DNA from 2 places in the Kitasatospora sp. NPDC056273 genome. Region 2 is predicted to be linked to the other one. Evidence: riboswitches for the same ligand, from Rfam matches in the RefSeq annotation. Region 2 holds a riboswitch; the other holds the start of a gene.

Region 1 (8,868 bases), on a different contig from region 2:
GCCAGCGGCAGGACGCCACCGCCGGCGCCCTGGAGGACACGGGCGACGACCAGCCAGGTGAAGGAGTGGGTGCTGACCGCCAGCGCCGAACCGGCGACCAGGCCGGCCAGCGAGATCAGCAGCATCGGCTTGCGGCCCCGGAGGTCGCCGAAGCGGCCCAGGAGGGGAGTCAGCACGGCTGCGGAGAGCAGGTTGGCGGTCATCAGCCAGGTGACGCTGGACGCGGAGACGTGCAGTTCCTTGGCCAGCGAGGGCAGGATCGGGACGACCGCGGTCTGCACCACGCTGAACGACAGCATCGCCAGGATGAGGGCCGGCAGGACCCGGGCGCTGCTCTGCTTCTCGGCCGCGGTGGTGGGCTGTGGTGCCTCACTCACGGTTGCTTCCTCCCGTACATAGTGAATGAACTGAAGTAACCATGCAGGGAGATACTTCAGAGTGTCAAATATCGAGTGGTTAAGTTTTGGCAAAGGTGAACGGTCGGGTACGTGACAAGGGCCGTGGTGGGGGGTGGCAGGTGTGGGGAGGGTGCCTGCGGTGGGTGTGCGAGAGGGGCCCCGGACGGTGTCCGGGGCCCCTCTTCGCGGGTGGTTTCAGACGAGCGGGCGCAGTGCGGCCGGGCGGGGTGAGTCGGTGGCGGGGGGTGAGGCGGGGGGTGGCGTCGAGCCGGCCGGGGAGGTGTTCTGGGTGGCGGTGGTGTCGTGGACCTCGACGTGCTCGCGGCGGAGCTCCTCCCGGACCACCTCCTCCGTCGTGTAGCGCTCGACGACCAGGCGGACCCGCTCGACGGGCGCGAGGTACTTGCGGACCACCGCGCGCTCCTCGCGGAGGGTGACCTCCTCGACGGCCTCGGCGATGTCCTTCTCGCTGAGCGTGGCGCGCTCGGCGTCGCTGACCGGCATCCGCTCGACCCGGACGCGCTCGTGGACCACGGGGATGCGGCGCTCGACCTGTTCGGTCGTCACGTACTTGCGCAGCTTCGCGGTGCCGAGGGTGTGCCACTCGGTGGTGACCTCCAGCCGCTCCTCGCGGCAGGTGATCTCGACCGGGCCGCTGGGGGCGGACGGGGCGCCGTCGGCGTGCGCGGCGCTGACGGTCGCCGCCGGGGCGGGCGTAGGCGCGGGCGCGGGGGCGGGCTGCGACTGCGGCCTCGGCTCCACGGTGGGTGCGACGGGCGCGGCCGCCGGGGTGGCGGTGGTGGCCTCGGGGGTGCTGAGCATCCGCATGTCGGCCTCCGGGGCGGTTCCGGTGCTGTCGGCGACCGCGGCGGTGACGGCGGCGGTGGGCGGGGCGGTGGCGACGGGGGCTCTGGCCGGGGCGGGCTCGGGAACGGGATCGGGGGAGCGCTCGGGGGTGTGGAAGGTGAGCGACTTCGCCGGGGCCGCCGCGGTCGTCGTGGCGGCGGCGGCCGCCGCCGTGGTGCCGAAGTCGAGGTCGGCCTGCTTGGGCCGGCTCCCGTTCTCGTGGCTCGGGCGGCCGTCCATCGGGGTGTCGAGCCCGTAGTAGCGGTACAGCTGGAGCTCCTGGGCGGGGGACAGGTGCTGGCCGACGCCGAAGTCCGGCGACTCCTTCACCAGCGACTTGTCGTACGGCACCCGGAGCTCGTCGCCGGCGAACTCGCTCGTGGTCAGCGGGACGAAGGCGTCCCGACCGAAGATGCCGGTCCGGACCGCGGCCCACTCGGGCCGGCCGGTGGCGTCGTCCAGGTAGACCTCGTCGACCGTGCCGATCTTGTCTCCGTTGCGGTCGACGGCCTTGTGACCGATGAGGTCCCGGGGGTCGATGTCGGTCTGCACTCTTTCCTCCCGTGCGCTGAGCTTGCGGAACTCCCGCAGGAAGGCGGCCGGAGCACCCGTTCCGTCCGCCACTTCACACCAAAAGCCATGAATCGGACGGACGCGAGCGGGGTGCGCCGGACGGGCTGCGCGCTGGACCGTCCGGGGGACGCGCGTAGACCCCGAACGACCTGACGCACCCGTGATCGGGGGGCCTCCCGCTGGTACCCTGGGCGACGACCGCAGAGCCCGCTCGGGAGAGTCTCCGACTGCGAAAGCCGCTGGTCGGAGCGCCGAAGGAGCAACTCCTCCCCGGAATCTCTCAGGCATCCGTACCGTGTGGGGTAGGTCACTCTGGAAAGCAGGGCAGGAGCGTCGGCGCGGAAGCCGGCGATCACCACCCTCACCGACGGTGCAAGCCGACGGAGCGCCCACAGCGCCCCGTGCGGGTGAAGCTCTCAGGTCCCGATGACAGAGGGGGAGGCCTGTCGGGTCCGCCCGCCCAGGTTCGTCCGCTGTCCGCAGCGGCGAGGCCGGCCGGCGTGCGTACCCCCGCCGGTCCGTGACCAGGAGGCCTCGACCACCATGAACGCCCAGCCGAACGCGGGACGCCCCACCGGCGCCTCGACCCTCACCGAGCTTGAGCTGGCCAGCCCCTTCGAGAACCGCCACATTGGCCCCGACGCCGCCGCGCAGGAGAAGATGCTGGCGTCCGTCGGCTACGGCTCGCTGGACGAGCTCGCCGCCACCGCGGTGCCCGAGGCGATCCGCTCCATCACCGCCCTGGACCTGCCCGCGGGCCGGACCGAGGCCCAGGTCCTCGCCGAGCTGCGCGAGCTGGCCGGCCGCAACCAGGTGCTCCAGCCGATGATCGGCCTGGGCTACTACGGCACCTTCACCCCGCCGGTGATCCTGCGCAACGTCATGGAGAACCCGGCCTGGTACACCGCCTACACCCCGTACCAGCCGGAGATCTCGCAGGGCCGCCTGGAGGCGCTGCTCAACTTCCAGACCCTGGTCTCCGACCTGACCGGCCTGCCGACCTCCGGCTCCTCGCTGCTGGACGAGGGCACCGCGGCCGCCGAGGCGATGGCGCTGGCCCGCCGCGTCACCAAGGTCAAGGGCGGCGTCTTCCTGGTCGACGCCGAGACGCTGCCGCAGACCGTCGCGGTGATCAACACCCGTGCCGTGCCGACCGGTGTCGAGGTCGTCGTCGCCGACCTGTCCGAGGGCATCCCGGCCGAGATCGTCGAGCGCGGCGTCTTCGGCGTGCTGCTCCAGTACCCGGGCGCCACCGGTGTGGTCCGCGACCTCACCGCGGTGATCGAGCAGGCGCACGGCCTGGGCGCGATCGTCGCCGTCGCCGCCGACCTGCTCGCGCTGACCCTGCTCAAGTCCCCGGGCTCGCTGGGCGCCGACATCGCCTGCGGCACCTCGCAGCGCTTCGGCGTGCCGATGGGCTTCGGCGGCCCGCACGCCGGCTACCTGTCGGTGCGCGCCGAGTTCGCCCGCTCGCTGCCCGGCCGCCTGGTCGGCGTCTCCGTCGACGTCGACGGCAACCGCGCCTACCGCCTGGCGCTGCAGACCCGCGAGCAGCACATCCGCCGCGAGAAGGCCACCAGCAACATCTGCACCGCCCAGGTGCTGCTCGCCGTGATGGCCTCGATGTACGCCGTCTACCACGGCCCCGACGGCCTGGCCGACATCGCCCGCCGCACCCACCGCTACGCCGCCGCCCTCGCCGAGGGCCTGCGGGCCGGCGGCGTCGAGCTGCTGCACGGCGAGTTCTTCGACACCGTCACCGCCGTCGTCCCGGGCCGCGCCGCGGAGATCGCCGCCGCCGCCCGCGCCAACGGCATCAACGTCCACCAGGACGGCGCGGACCGGATCTCCGTCTCCACCGACGAGACCACCACCCGCGAGCACCTGGCCGGCGTCTGGGCCGCGTTCGGCGTCCCCGCCGTCGAGGTCGCCGAGGCCGCCGACGCGCTGCCCGCCGCGCTGCTGCGCGAGGACGAGTACCTGACCCACCCGGTCTTCCACAGCCACCGCTCGGAGACCGCCATGCTGCGCTACCTGCGCCGCCTGTCGGACCGGGACTACGCGCTGGACCGCGGCATGATCCCGCTGGGCTCCTGCACCATGAAGCTCAACGCGACCACCGAGATGGAGGCGGTGACCTGGCCGGAGTTCGGCCAGCTGCACCCCTTCGCGCCGATCGACCAGGCCCAGGGCTTCCTGACCCTGATCCGCCAGCTGGAGCAGCAGCTGGTCGAGGTGACCGGCTACGACGCCGTGTCGATCCAGCCGAACGCGGGCTCGCAGGGCGAGCTGGCCGGTCTGCTGGCCGTGCGCGCCTACCACCACGCCAACGGCGACACCCAGCGCGACGTCTGCCTGATCCCGTCCTCGGCGCACGGCACCAACGCGGCCTCCGCGGTGATGGCCGGCATGCGCGTGGTCGTGGTGAAGACCCTGGTCGACGGCGACGTGGACGTCGAGGACCTGAAGGCGAAGATCGAGCAGCACCGCGACAACCTCGCCGTGCTGATGGTCACCTACCCGTCCACCCACGGCGTGTACGAGACCCAGATCACCGACATCTGCGCCCTGGTGCACGAGGCCGGCGGCCAGGTGTACGTGGACGGCGCCAACCTGAACGCCCTGGTCGGCTTGGCCAAGCCGGGCAAGTTCGGCGCGGACGTCTCGCACCTGAACCTGCACAAGACCTTCTGCATCCCGCACGGCGGTGGCGGCCCGGGCGTCGGCCCGGTCGCGGTGCGCGCCCACCTGGCGCCGTACCTGCCGAACCACCCGCTGCAGCCGGAGGCCGGCCCGGCCACCGGCGTGGGCCCGATCTCGGCCGCGCCGTGGGGCTCGGCGGCCATCCTGCCGATCTCCTGGGCGTACGTCCGGCTGATGGGCGGCGAGGGCCTCAAGCACGCGACCCAGGTCGCGGTGCTGAACGCCAACTACATCGCCAAGCGCCTGGCGCCGCACTTCCCGGTGCTCTACACCGGTCCGGGCGGGCTGGTCGCGCACGAGTGCATCATCGACCTGCGCCCGCTGACCAAGGAGACGGGCGTGACGGTGGACGACATCGCCAAGCGCCTGATCGACTACGGCTTCCACGCGCCGACGATGTCCTTCCCGGTGGCCGGCACGCTGATGATCGAGCCGACCGAGTCCGAGGACCTGCACGAGATCGACCGCTTCTGCGACGCGATGATCACCATCCGGGCCGAGGTCGACAAGGTCGGCTCGGGCGAGTGGGCGGCCGACGACAACCCGCTGCGCAACGCCCCGCACACCGCCGCCACGCTGGCCGGCGACTGGGCGCACGGCTACTCGCGGCAGGAGGCGGTCTTCCCGGCGGGCGTGAACCCGGCGGACAAGTACTGGCCGCCGGTGAGCCGGATCGACGGCGCGTACGGCGACCGCAACCTGGTCTGCTCCTGCCCGCCGCTGGACGAGTACGGCGTCTGACCCGACCGGGCCCAGGTGGTCCGGGTCGGACGGCAGGGCCCCGGCGGAGTTCTCCGCCGGGGCCCTGCCCGTCTGCGCTGGTCGGCGGCTGCCCCCGCCGTACGGTCGGACCGGGTGGTCAGGCCGCGTGGGCGACGGGGCGGCGCGGGGCGATCACCCGGCCGTCGGGCAGCAGTTCGCCGGTGTCCTCGAACAGGACGACGCCGTTGCAGAGCAGGCTCCAGCCCTGCTCCGGGTGACGGGCCACCGATACGGCCGCCTCGCGGTCCTCGGACTCGGCCGTCGGGCACTCAGGACGGTGCTGGCACATGCGTACCCTCGCTTCGCTCTGCGATCCTCCCCGTGGTGCGGTCGCCGGAGGTGGTGCCGTCCGGGGCCGCCGCGGTGGTCGGATCCTGTCCGCGCGCCGGCCAAGTGTGGGCCGGCGCCCAAGTGGGTAGGACAGGGGGTCCTTCCACGCTGGTTCCCAGTGTCGGCATCCCGGGAGCCGCGCGCAGGGATTTCGTGACATGCGCCACAACTCCCGGGTAGAGATCACCCGTTCAGGTGGGGCCGACGGGAAAAGGCGCACCGGTGGGTCAGTCGGGACATGGCCCGTTGGGGCCATGCCGAATGGCCCGGACGGGTGGTCACCGTTCGGGTGAGGGTTTGGGAGCGGGCGCGCGGGCGCGGTCGAGGGCCGCCGGGCGGGTGGGCCCGGCGGCCCGTGGGGCGTCGGCGGGTCAGGAGGTGCCGAGCAGCAGCGGCCCGGCGAGCGGGGCGCGGGCGAGCAGCGGCAGCAGTTCGGCGGCCGGCCGGGCGCGGTGCGCGGCGACGCCGAGCGGGGCCGGGGCCAGGGGGATCAGCAGGTCGCCGTCCGGGTCGGCGTCGGGGTTGTGCAGCCAGAGCGCCGTGGCGTACTGGCCGGGGAAGGTCAGCAGTCGGGGCTGCCGGCGGGTCCGGGAGCCCTGGGCGAGCTGCCAGGCCTCGCGCAGCGCCCGGACCGTCGAGTCGAGGTAGGGGCCGGCGGTGAAGTGGGAGAAGCTGTGGCCCTCGGCGCTCTGCACCACCTCGGCGGCGGCGGCCACCTCGGCGCCGTCCTTGATCAGGAAGCGCCAGCCGGTGCGGCGGGCGGCCGGCAGCTCCGGGCGCGGGCCGTTCAGGACGTGCACCGCGAGCGGGTGGGCGGGGAGCAGTGGGCCGGTCGGATGGCGCAGTGCTGCGGCGGCGGGCTGGCGCAGCGCGGTCTCCGAGTCGAGCGCGCCCAGGACGGCGCGCAGGGCGCTCGGCGGGGGCTGGGGGGTTTGCAGAGTCATGGCGGGGTCCGCCTCTCCAAGCGAGATCGGCGTGCGAGTGCGGCATACCGGCGTGGCGGGGCGACGCGTCGTCGGTGACGGGGCCGGGCCGTGTCCGGTTGTGCAGGATCGCGGTGCCGGCGCGGTCGCCGCCTCGACGAGGGCTTTCGGGGCGAGGCGGACCGGCCGGAGCGCTGTGCGAATTCGAACAGGTGCGCAGGGTGATCTGTTTATCACAGGCTGTGGTGTCGGGCAAGTCCACAGTTCGTCTGATTTTCCGTCAGATGCCTTGCATTGCAAGCCAGTACGCACGTTCGGGTATCGATCTTCGCGGTGGGCATCATGCTTGCACGGTCGGTCGACCGGGTGCTCGACGGGGTGGCTCTGGAGGAGGGGACCGTGGGCGAGAAGGTCGTGGCGACTCGGGCGGAACTGGCGGACCGGCAGCTCTACCGGCGCAAGCTCCACACGTGTCTGGACGTGCTCGGACGGATGATCCGGGAGGACCGCTTCGACCGGCCGCGGGCGGTGATGGGCCTGGAGATCGAGCTCAACCTGGCCGACGAGCAGGGCCTGCCGGCCATGAACAACGCGCAGGTGCTGAGCGCGATCGGCTCCAGCGACTTCCAGACCGAACTGGGCCGCTTCAACATCGAGGTCAACATCACGCCGCACCGGCTCTGCGGGCACGTGTTCGAGGAACTGCGCGAGGAGATCGACACCGGGCTGCGCTACGCCGACCGGCAGGCGGCCGAGGCGGGCGCCCGGATCGTCATGGTGGGCATCCTGCCGACCCTGGAGCACGCCCACACCGGGCTGGACGCGATGAGCCACAACCAGCGGTACAGCCTGCTCAGCGACCAGATCCTGGCCGCCCGCGGGGAGGACATCGCGCTGGACATCGAGGGCGTCGAGCACCTCCAGCTGGAGTCGATCACCATGGTGGCCGAGGCCGCCGCCACCTCGCTCCAACTGCACCTCCAGGTGACCCCGCAGCGGTTCTCCTCGGTGTGGAACGCGGCCCAGGCGATCTGCGGGCCGCAGCTCGCGCTCGGCGCCAACTCGCCCTTCCTGTTCGGGCGGGAGCTGTGGCGGGAGACCCGTCCGGTGCTCTTCCAACAGGCCTGTGACACCCGTACGGCGGAGCTCAAGGCCCAGGGCGTGCGCCCGATCACCTGGTTCGGCGAGCGCTGGGTGGACTCGGCGTACGACCTGTTCGAGGAGAACCTGCGGTACTTCCCCGCGCTGCTGCCGATCTGCGACGACGAGGACCCGATGAAGGTGCTGGCCTCCGGCGGCGCGCCCAGGCTCGCCGAGATGCGGCTGCACAACGGCACCATCTACCGCTGGAACCGCCCGGTGTACGACATCGCGGGCGGGGTGGCGCACCTGAGGGTGGAGAACCGGGCGCTGCCGGCCGGGCCGACGGTCGCCGACACGCTCGCCAACGCGGCCTTCTACTACGGACTGGTGCGGGTGCTGGCCGAGCAGCCCCGGCCGATCTGGACCCGGCTGCCGTTCGAGCGGGCGGACGAGAACTTCCAGCAGGGCGCCCGGTACGGCATCGACGCGGTGTTCCAGTGGCCGCGCTCGGGGCGGGCCGGGCGCGGCGGCGGGCTGCAGACCGTGTCCGCGGTCGACCTGGTGCTCAACGAGCTGCTGCCGATGGCCTACCAGGGGCTGGACGAGTGGGGCGTGGAGCCCGCCGACCGGGACCGCTACCTGGGCATCATCGAGCAGCGCTGCCTGCGCCGCACCAACGGCGCGTCCTGGCAGACCGCGACCTTCCACCGGCTGCGCGAGCAGTACGGGATGGACCGGCCGGCCGCGCTCGCGGCGATGACCAGGCGCTACGCCGAACTCATGCGCGGCGGCGAGCCGGTGCACACCTGGCCGGTGGGCTGAGCCCTCCCCGTCGGGGCGGTCCGGCGGCTGTGTCAGGATGATCGCTCCGGCGGTCGGCCGACGGCCGGAGCGACCGCCCGTCCGCTGGAGCCCCCGTGACCACCGTCCCGACCGCGCCGGAGACCGCGAAGCCCACCCGTCGGCTGTTCGGCGCGGAACTGCTGATCGTCCTCGGCCTCTCCCTCGGGGCCAGCGGGATCAGCGCGCTGATCAGCTTCACCGGCTCGCTCACCGAACCGCTCAAGCTCGGCCAGCAGGTCGCCACGCTGAACGGCTCGCGGGCGCCCGGGCGGCCCTGGCTGGACCTGGTGTGGCAGCTGTACTACATCGGGCGCGGGCTGATGCCGGTGGTGCTGGTCGGGTACCTGCTGGTGCGCGAGGGCGTCGCGCTGCGGGTGCTGGGCTTCGACCTCGGGCAGAAGCTGCGC
Region 2 (8,868 bases):
CGGGTCGTACTCGTCCGACATCGCCACCGTGGACACCGCGAGCCCCTCCGGGGCCACCGCGATCGCGCGCTGCATCAGCGCCCGCACCGCCTCCACCGCCGGCGGCGAACTCTCGTAGAGGTCAAGGCCGATGGCCAGGTACGGCTCCCCCACCGCGGGCTGCACCCAGGCCCGGCGCAGTGCCCGGACCGCGCGCACCTCGGCGGCCTGCCGCTCCAGCAGCGCGAAGAACGGCTGGGCGTTCAACTGCGGCTCGCTGAGCTTCAACGGCCCGGCCGGCAGCCGGTCCAGGCCCGCGGCGACCCGCCGGAGGTCCGCCCAGGGCACGCCGACGCCGCCGCCGGGGGCGTGCGGGTTGAGCCACAGGCCCCAGCGGGTGCGGTACAGCGAGGCCGCGATCTCCCGGCCGGAGACGACCTCGTGGGCCCGCGCCCAGCCGGAGGCGGTCAGCTGCTCGGGCGAGGTGACGGCCGGCGCGTAGCCGTGGCCGCTGATCTCCATGTTCCCGTACTGCGCGTCCGGGCTGCCCGGCGTGCCGTGCCACAGCAGCATCCAGACCCGGCCGTCCGCCAGCGCGTGCAGCAGCCGCTCGTACGCGTCGTAGCGCTCCGGCGCGACGTCGCGCAGGGCGCGCTCCAACGCGCCGGGATCAGCTCCCGGGCGCCCGGCCGGTGCCTGGCCCCAGGGCCCCGGCACACCGCCCGCTCCCGTTCCCGCACTCATGCGCCCACCTCGCCGCGCCTCTTTCCCTCAACCCGCCGACCCGTCGGCCGTCTGCACGCACCCTATGGCGCGGCACCGGCCACCGCCACGGCGACGTGCCTCTGATCCGGACCCGCTCACGCCCGCGTGTGGAAAGGCAGTACCCGGGTGAGCAGCCACTCGACCACCGGGTCGTCGGCGAGGTCGAGCAGTACGAGGTGGACGCCCCCGGGCAGCGGCGCGGTTCCCAGCGCTCGCCCGAGTGCCTCGTTCACCGCGGCCGGGTCGGCCGGGGCCGCCGGGTCCAACTGGACGCCCACGAACATCACGGTCGGTTCGCCCTCGATGCTGGCCAGCGCCCTGCGGGCGGTCAACACACCGGGCAGCGCCGACAGTTCGCTCCGGCAGGCGGCCAGGAAGTGCTCCGGGTCCTCGCCCGGCACCGGCTCGCGCAGCGCCACCCGGCCGCCGGTCGGCTCCGCGGCGCCCTCGGCCTGCTCCCAGCGGTCCTCGCGCGGGCCGCGGCGCAGCTCGGCGACCCCCTGCGGCGGCACCGGGAGGCCCACCGGCGCGTCCGGGTTCACCGCGATGCCGAGGCCCAGCGGCAGCCCGCGGGCGAACTCCCACACCGGCGCGATCGCGAAGGCCATCCCCGGCGCCTGCTGGAGGAACACCTCCTGCGAGGAGAACACCGGCACGTACGGGTCGCCGCCCAGCTCGATGGTCGGCAGGTCGAGCGCCTGGCCCTGCGGGTCGGCCCCGGCCGGCAGCGGCACCCACACCTGGCTGCGCGCCAGCACCTCGAACACCCGTGGGGTCGCGCCCGGGTCGCCCAGGGCCGCGGTCAGCACCTGCTCCAGTTCGTTGGCCGGCCAGGAGCCGCCCGCCGGCGCCTCCTCCGGTCCGCCCCACCCCTGCTGCTGCTCCACCGGGTACCCCATGCGCCGCCGATTCCGCCCTCTGCCGTCGGCCGCCCACTGCCGCACCGACGCGCAGCAGTCTAGAGGCGTGCGGGGGGTGCGGTCAGGACTCGTGTTCGGGTCCCGCGCGGTGTGACCGGGTCCCCCCTCCCCTCGTCGTCCGGGACGTGCCATGATGTGCCCGTCCGACGGCATGCGCCGCGGGCCCCCACAACTCCATACCGGCCGCTCGAACCCGCGCGGGAGAGCCCGGAGTGCCGTTCAGGCACAGCCGGCGCCGAAGGAGCAAGTCCTCCCCGGAATCTCTCAGGCACCCCTACCGCACGGGTTAGGCACATCTGGAAAGCGGCGCCCGGCCCTGTCGTGCGCCCACCCACGGTGCAAGCCGTCATGCTGTCCCCCAAGCTGGAAACGGCTGCGGGCGGCGGGGCGGTGAAGCTCTCAGGTTCGACGACAGATGGGGAGACCCACGCCGCCGCATGCCCGCGCGCAGGGTCGGCCCCCAGCGGGTCCGGTCCGGTGCGTGCACCCCTGAGTGCCCCGACCGAGGAGTTCCTGGCCATGTCGTCCCTCCGCCTGACCGCGCTCGACGCGCTGCACCGCGCCCTCGGCGCGACCATGACCGACTTCGCCGGCTGGGACATGCCGCTGCGCTACGGCAGCGAGCGCGAGGAGCACCTCGCCGTCCGCACCAAGGCCGGCCTGTTCGACCTCTCGCACATGGGCGAGATCACCGTCACCGGCCCGCAGGCCGGCGAGATGCTGGACCACGCCCTGGTCGGCTTCGTCTCCGCGCTGGGCGAGCTGCGCGCCCGCTACACCATGATCTGCGCCGAGGACGGCGGCATCCTGGACGACCTGATCGTCTACCGCCTGCGCGAGGACGCCTTCCTGGTCGTCGCCAACGCCTCCAACGCCCAGCTGGTCCTCGACGAGCTGATCGCCCGCGCCAAGGGCTTCGACGCCGTCGTCACCGACGACCGCGACACCTACGCGCTGATCGCCGTCCAGGGCCCGGAGGCCACCGGCATCCTGGCCGACACCACCGACGCCGACCTGCCCGGCCTGAAGTACTACGCGATCCTCCCGGCCTTCGTGGCCGACCGCGAGGTGCTGCTCGCCCGCACCGGCTACACCGGCGAGGACGGCTTCGAGATCTTCTGCCACCCGGCCGACGCCGAGCCGGTCTGGCAGGCGCTGACCGCCGCCGGCGCGGACCGCGGCCTGGTCCCCTGCGGCCTGTCCTGCCGCGACACGCTGCGCCTGGAGGCCGGCATGCCGCTGTACGGGCACGAGCTGTCCACCGACCTGACCCCGTTCGACGCCGGCCTGGGCCGGGTCGTCCGCTTCGACAAGACCACCAACGAGGGCGCCTTCGTCGGCCGCAAGGCCCTGGAGGCGGCCGCCGCCGCGGCCGAGACCAACCCGCCGAAGGTGCTGGTCGGCCTGGTCTCCGACGGCAAGCGGGTGCCGCGCGCCGAGTACACCGTGGTCTCCACCGAGGGCGAGCCGATCGGCCGGATCACCTCCGGCGCGCCGTCCCCGACCCTGGGGCAGCCGATCGCGATGGCCTACGTCGACGCCGCCCACGCCGCCCCCGGCACCACCGTCGCGGTGGACGTGCGCGGCAAGCACGAGCCCGTCAGGGTCGTGGCGCTGCCGTTCTACAAGCGCGCCCGCTGACCCCTCGCACGCCCCCCGTTTTCCCATACGCGCACGTCGCAGCCGTCCGCGCGGCGGCCCGCTTCGTCGTACCCGCTTCCCATCCTGGAGAATGACGCCATGAGCAACCCCCAGCACCTTCAGTACACCAAGGAGCACGAGTGGCTGACGGCCGCCGTGGACGGTGTCTCCACGATCGGTATCACCAAGCACGCCGCGGACGCGCTCGGTGACATCGTCTACGTGCAGCTGCCCGAGGTCGGCGAGACCGTGACCGCCGGCGAGACCTGTGGCGAGCTGGAGTCCACCAAGTCGGTCAGCGACCTGTTCTCCCCGGTGACCGGCGAGGTCACCGAGGTCAACCCGGACGTCCTGGACAACAACGCCCTCGTCAACAGCGACCCCTTCGAAGGCGGCTGGCTGTTCAAGGTGCGCGTCGAGGCCACCGACGAGCTGCTCAGCGCCGACGAGTACGACGCGCTCACCAACCCCCAGGGCTGAGCCCCCGACGGGACGGGCCGCCGCACCGCGGTCCGTCCCGCCCTGGCCCCTTTCCCTCCTCCTCCCGGGAAGACCACACCATGACTGTTCTCAACCAGTCCCTGCACGCCCTCGACCCGGAGATCGCCGCCGCGGTCGACGCCGAGCTGCACCGCCAGCAGACCACCCTGGAGATGATCGCCTCCGAGAACTTCGCCCCGGTGGCGGTCATGGAGGCCCAGGGCTCGGTGCTCACCAACAAGTACGCGGAGGGCTACCCCGGCCGCCGCTACTACGGTGGCTGCGAGCACGTCGACGTGGTCGAGCAGATCGCGATCGACCGCATCAAGGCCCTGTTCGGGGCCGAGCACGCCAACGTCCAGCCGCACTCCGGCGCGCAGGCCAACGCCGCCGCGATGTTCGCGCTGATCCAGCCGGGCGACACCATCCTGGGCCTGAGCCTGGCCCACGGCGGTCACCTGACCCACGGCATGAAGATCAACTTCTCCGGCAAGCTCTACAACGTGGCCGCGTACCACGTGGACGAGAAGACCGGCCAGGTCGACATGGCCGAGGTCGAGCGCCTCGCCAAGGAGCACCAGCCGAAGCTGATCATCGCCGGCTGGTCCGCCTACCCGCGCCAGCTCGACTTCGCCGCGTTCCGCCGGATCGCCGACGAGGTCGGCGCGCTGCTCATGGTGGACATGGCGCACTTCGCCGGCCTGGTGGCCGCCGGGCTGCACCCGAACCCGGTGCCCTACGCGGACGTGGTCACCACCACGACCCACAAGACCCTGGGCGGCCCGCGCGGCGGCGTCATCCTGTCCAAGGCCGAGTTCGCCAAGAAGATCAACTCCGCGGTCTTCCCCGGCCAGCAGGGCGGCCCGCTGGAGCACGTGATCGCCGGCAAGGCGGTCGCCTTCAAGGTCGCGGCCTCCGAGGAGTTCAAGGAGCGCCAGCAGCGCACCCTGGACGGCGCCCGCATCCTCGCCGAGCGCCTGCTCCAGGCCGACGTGGCCGAGGCCGGCGCCAGCGTGCTCTCCGGCGGCACCGACGTCCACCTGGTCCTGGTCGACCTGCGCAACAGCCAGCTCGACGGCCAGCAGGCCGAGGACCGGCTGCACGAGGTCGGCATCACCGTCAACCGCAACGCCATCCCGAACGACCCGCGCCCGCCGATGGTCACCTCGGGCCTGCGCATCGGCACCCCGGCCCTGGCCACCCGCGGCTTCCAGGCCGAGGACTTCCGCGAGGTCGCCGACATCATCGCCGAGGCGCTCAAGCCCGCCTTCGACGAGACCGTCGCCGACGCGCTGAAGGCCCGGGTCTCCGCCCTGGCCGCGAAGTACCCGCTCTACCCGAACCTCTGATCACTCCGGTGATCGTTCGGGCGGGGTGACCGGCCTCACCCCTCCGGCGTACCAGGCACCCCGGGGCACCGCGCACACTGGAAGTGCGCGCGGTGCCCCGTCCCGTGTCGGCCCCTCCCTGCCCGCAAGTCCTTCCACGAGACCAGACAAGGACGTCCCCCGTGGCCATCAGCGTCTTCGACCTCTTCTCCATCGGCATCGGCCCGTCGAGCTCCCACACCGTGGGCCCGATGCGCGCCGCCCGGATGTTCGCCCGCCGACTGCGCACCGAGGACCTGCTGGACCGGGTGACGGGCGTACGGGCCGAGCTGTACGGCTCGCTCGGCGCCACCGGCCACGGCCACGGCACCCCGAAGGCCGTCCTGCTCGGTCTGGAGAACGCCTCGCCCCGCACCGTCGACGTCGACCAGGCCGACAAGGACGTCGAGCGGATCCTCGCCGAGAAGCGGATCAACCTGCTCGGCGAGCACCCGATCGACTTCGACCCCGACACCCAGCTGGTCCTGCACCGCCGCCGCTCGCTGCCGTACCACGCCAACGGGATGACCCTGTGGGCGTACGCGGCGGACGGCTCGACCCTGCTGGAGAAGACCTACTACTCGGTCGGCGGCGGCTTCGTGGTGGACGAGGACGCGATCGGCGCGGACCGGGTCAAGCCCGACGACACCGTGCTGAAGTACCCCTTCCGCACCGGCGACGAGCTGCTGCGGCTCAGCCGGGAGACCGGCCTGTCGATCTCCGGCCTGATGCTGGAGAACGAGAAGGCCTGGCGCAGCGAGGAGGAGATCCGGACCGGTCTGCTGGAGATCTGGTCCGTGATGCAGGAGTGCGTGCGGGCCGGCATGTCCCGCGAGGGCATCCTGCCGGGCGGGCTGAAGGTCCGCCGCCGGGCCGCCTCGGGTGCCCGCGCGCTGCGCGCCGAGGGCATCGGGCCGGCCAACGCGATGGAGTGGGTGACCCTCTACGCGATGGCCGTGAACGAGGAGAACGCCTCCGGCCGCCGGGTCGTCACCGCGCCGACCAACGGCGCCGCCGGGATCATCCCGGCCGTCCTGCACTACTACCTGAACTTCATCCCGGGCGCCGACGACGACGGCATCGTCCGCTTCCTGCTCGCCGCCGGCGCCATCGGCATGCTCTTCAAGGAGAACGCCTCCATCTCCGGCGCCGAGGTCGGCTGCCAGGGCGAGGTCGGCTCCGCCTGCTCGATGGCCGCGGGCGGCCTCGCCGAGGTCCTCGGCGGCACCCCCGAGCAGGTCGAGAACGCCGCCGAGATCGGCATCGAGCACAACCTCGGCCTCACCTGCGACCCGGTCGGCGGCCTGGTCCAGATCCCCTGCATCGAGCGCAACGGCATGGCCTCCGTCAAGGCCGTCACCGCGGCCCGGATGGCGCTGCGCGGCGACGGCCGGCACCACGTCTCGCTGGACAAGGCGATCAAGACGATGAAGGAGACCGGGGCCGACATGAAGATCAAGTACAAGGAGACCTCGCGCGGCGGGCTCGCCGTCAACGTCATCGAGTGCTGAGCTGACCGGCTTTTCCGCAGGCCCCCGGGCGGTCCCCCGTTCCGCCCGGGGGCCTGCGCGTTCTCCGGATCACCCGGCCGTGGCCGCCTTCGCGGGGGTGTCGGCCGGCTCCGGCTCCGGGTCTGGCTTCGTCGGCTCGGGCTCGGGCTTCGGCGGCTTGATCTCCCTGGCCGCTCCCTGCTGCGGGCGGACCAGGCAGGCGAGGGCCGTCGCCGCGGCCGCCAGCAGCACCCCGCCCACGACCGTGCCGTGCAGGCCGCCGGTGACCGCCGCCCCGACGGCGTCGCGAACCTCGGCCGGGAGGCCGTCGAGGGAGGCCGGGGTCAGCCCGCCGCCGGTGAGCCGGCCGGCCTCGGCGGACCCGAGGCGCTCCGTGAGGGAGTCGGTGAGCCGCGCCGTGTAGACCGCGCCGAGCGCCGCCATGCCGAGCGAGCCGCCGATGCTCCGCAGCAGCGTGACCACGCCCATCGCCGCGCCCATGTCCTGCGGCCGGACGGCCCCCATCGAGGTCAGCAGGGTGCTCTGCATCACCAGGCCGAGGCCGATCCCGGCGACGGCCGTGAGGGCCGAGGCCACGGCGATCGGGGTGTCGGTGCGCAGGAGCAGCAGCAGCGCGCCGCCGGCCAGGGTGACCGCGCCGCCCAGCAGCGGGTAGCGCCGCTCGCCGCCGGGCCGGCCCATCAGCCGCGCCGTCACCAGCTGGGTGCCCATCATGCCGAGCATCAGCGGCAGCAGGAGCAGCCCGCCGGCGGTGGGCGAGGCGCCCCGGGCCAGCTGCAGGTAGAGCGGCAGGTAGCCGACCAGGGCGATCATCACCGCGCCGGTGAGGAAGCCGAGCACCTGCGCCACCGTGAAGTTGCGGTCGCGGAACAGCGCGGGCGGGATCAGCGGCCCGGGGGCGCGCAGTTCGGTCCGGGCGAACCAGCCCAGCGCGACCACCGCGACGAGCGCCGTGCCGAGGAGCACCGGGGAGGTCCAGGAGTAGGCGGTGCCGCCCCAGCTGCTCACCAGGGTGAGCGCGAGGATGCCGGTGGTCAGCAGGGCGACCCCGGCCCAGTCGAACGGGGCGCGCACCCGCTCCGTCCGCAGCCGTACCCCGACGCCGACCGCGAGCAGCGCGACCAGCCCGACCGGCAGGTTGACGTAGAAGGCCCAGCGCCAGCTCAGCCGTTCGGTGAGGAAGCCGCCGAGCAGCGGTCCGCCGACGAAGGCGATCGGCATCAGCACGCCGACCACCGACTGCACCCGCGCCCGGTCGGAGGCGGGGACGAGCACCCCGATCACCGAGAGCGCGCCGACCATCAGCCCGCCCGCGCCGATCCCCTGGAGGCCCCGGAAGGCGATCAACTGCCCCATGTCCTGGGCGAGTCCGGCCAGCACCGAGCCGGCCAGGAACACCACCACCGCCCACTGGTAGGCGCCCTTGCGCCCGTACAGGTCGCCGAGCCGGCCCCAGAGCGGGGTGGCGGCGGCGGAGGTCAGCAGGTAGGCGGTGACCGCCCAGGAGAGGTGCTCCAGCCCGCCGAGGTCGCCGACGATGGTCGGCAGCGCGGTGCCGATGATCTGGCCGTCGAGGGCCGAGAGGAAGATGCCGAGCATCAGTCCGACGACGCCGAGCAGCGGCGGCTTGGGCCGTTCGTCGGCCTGCTCCTTGTTTTGGCCCCCGCTCTGTTCCGTGGCCATGCCGTCCGCCCCCTTCCCCGGCTCAGGCCGCGAACGGGCGGGCCCGGCGGGCGTCCCGCAGTGCCTGCGCCCACCAGGTGAGCTGGTCGAGCATGGTCTTGGCGGCGGTGTCGGCGGCCGGGTCGATCGCCTTGCCCTCGGCGTCGAAGCACTGCGAGGCGCCGTGGAAGCTGACCGTGTTGCGGATCGTGGCGGCGTTCAGCTCGGCCATCACCACCCGCAGCTGCTCGACCGCCCGCAGGCCGCCGGACAGGCCGCCGTACGAGACGAAGCCGACCGGCTTGCCATGCCACTGCCGGTTGTGCCAGTCGATGGCGTTCTTCAGCGGGGCCGGGAAGCTGTGGTTGTACTCGGGCGTGACGATCACGAAGGCGTCGGCCGCCTCCAGCCGGGGCGACACGGCGGCCAGCAGCGCGGCGTCGTCCGGCGAGAGTTCGCCGCCGAAGGACGGGAAGGTGACGGGCAGCGGGGTCTCCACCAGGTCGATCCGGTCGGCGGTCAGGTCGCCGCGCGCCTCGAGGT

The links. A riboswitch is a leader RNA that binds a small molecule or an ion and turns the genes downstream of it on or off. The one in region 2 is predicted to bind glycine.
Region 1: it holds a riboswitch for glycine, as region 2 does, so the genes downstream of both, gcvP (aminomethyl-transferring glycine dehydrogenase) here and gcvT (glycine cleavage system aminomethyltransferase GcvT) in region 2, are expected to answer to the same signal.

The regions. Positions count from the first base shown of each region.
Region 1 covers NZ_JBHJSJ010000020.1:13,250-22,117, forward strand. The annotation lists gene ACFCY1_RS19520 (MFS transporter) at 1-377, opposite strand, end outside; gene ACFCY1_RS19525 (PRC and DUF2382 domain-containing protein) at 594-1,868, opposite strand; glycine riboswitch at 2,020-2,123, shown strand; gene gcvP (aminomethyl-transferring glycine dehydrogenase) at 2,361-5,261, shown strand; gene ACFCY1_RS19535 (DUF5999 family protein) at 5,380-5,571, opposite strand; gene ACFCY1_RS19540 (hypothetical protein) at 5,984-6,556, opposite strand; gene ACFCY1_RS19545 (glutamate--cysteine ligase) at 6,935-8,440, shown strand; gene ACFCY1_RS19550 (CPBP family intramembrane glutamic endopeptidase) at 8,536-8,868, shown strand, end outside.
Region 2 covers NZ_JBHJSJ010000093.1:5,510-14,377, reverse strand. The annotation lists gene ACFCY1_RS39870 (enhanced serine sensitivity protein SseB C-terminal domain-containing protein) at 1-723, opposite strand, end outside; gene ACFCY1_RS39865 (enhanced serine sensitivity protein SseB C-terminal domain-containing protein) at 840-1,643, opposite strand; glycine riboswitch at 1,853-1,954, shown strand; gene gcvT (glycine cleavage system aminomethyltransferase GcvT) at 2,184-3,305, shown strand; gene gcvH (glycine cleavage system protein GcvH) at 3,405-3,785, shown strand; gene glyA (serine hydroxymethyltransferase) at 3,866-5,134, shown strand; gene ACFCY1_RS39845 (L-serine ammonia-lyase) at 5,296-6,663, shown strand; gene ACFCY1_RS39840 (MDR family MFS transporter) at 6,733-8,346, opposite strand; gene ACFCY1_RS39835 (NADPH-dependent FMN reductase) at 8,369-8,868, opposite strand, start outside.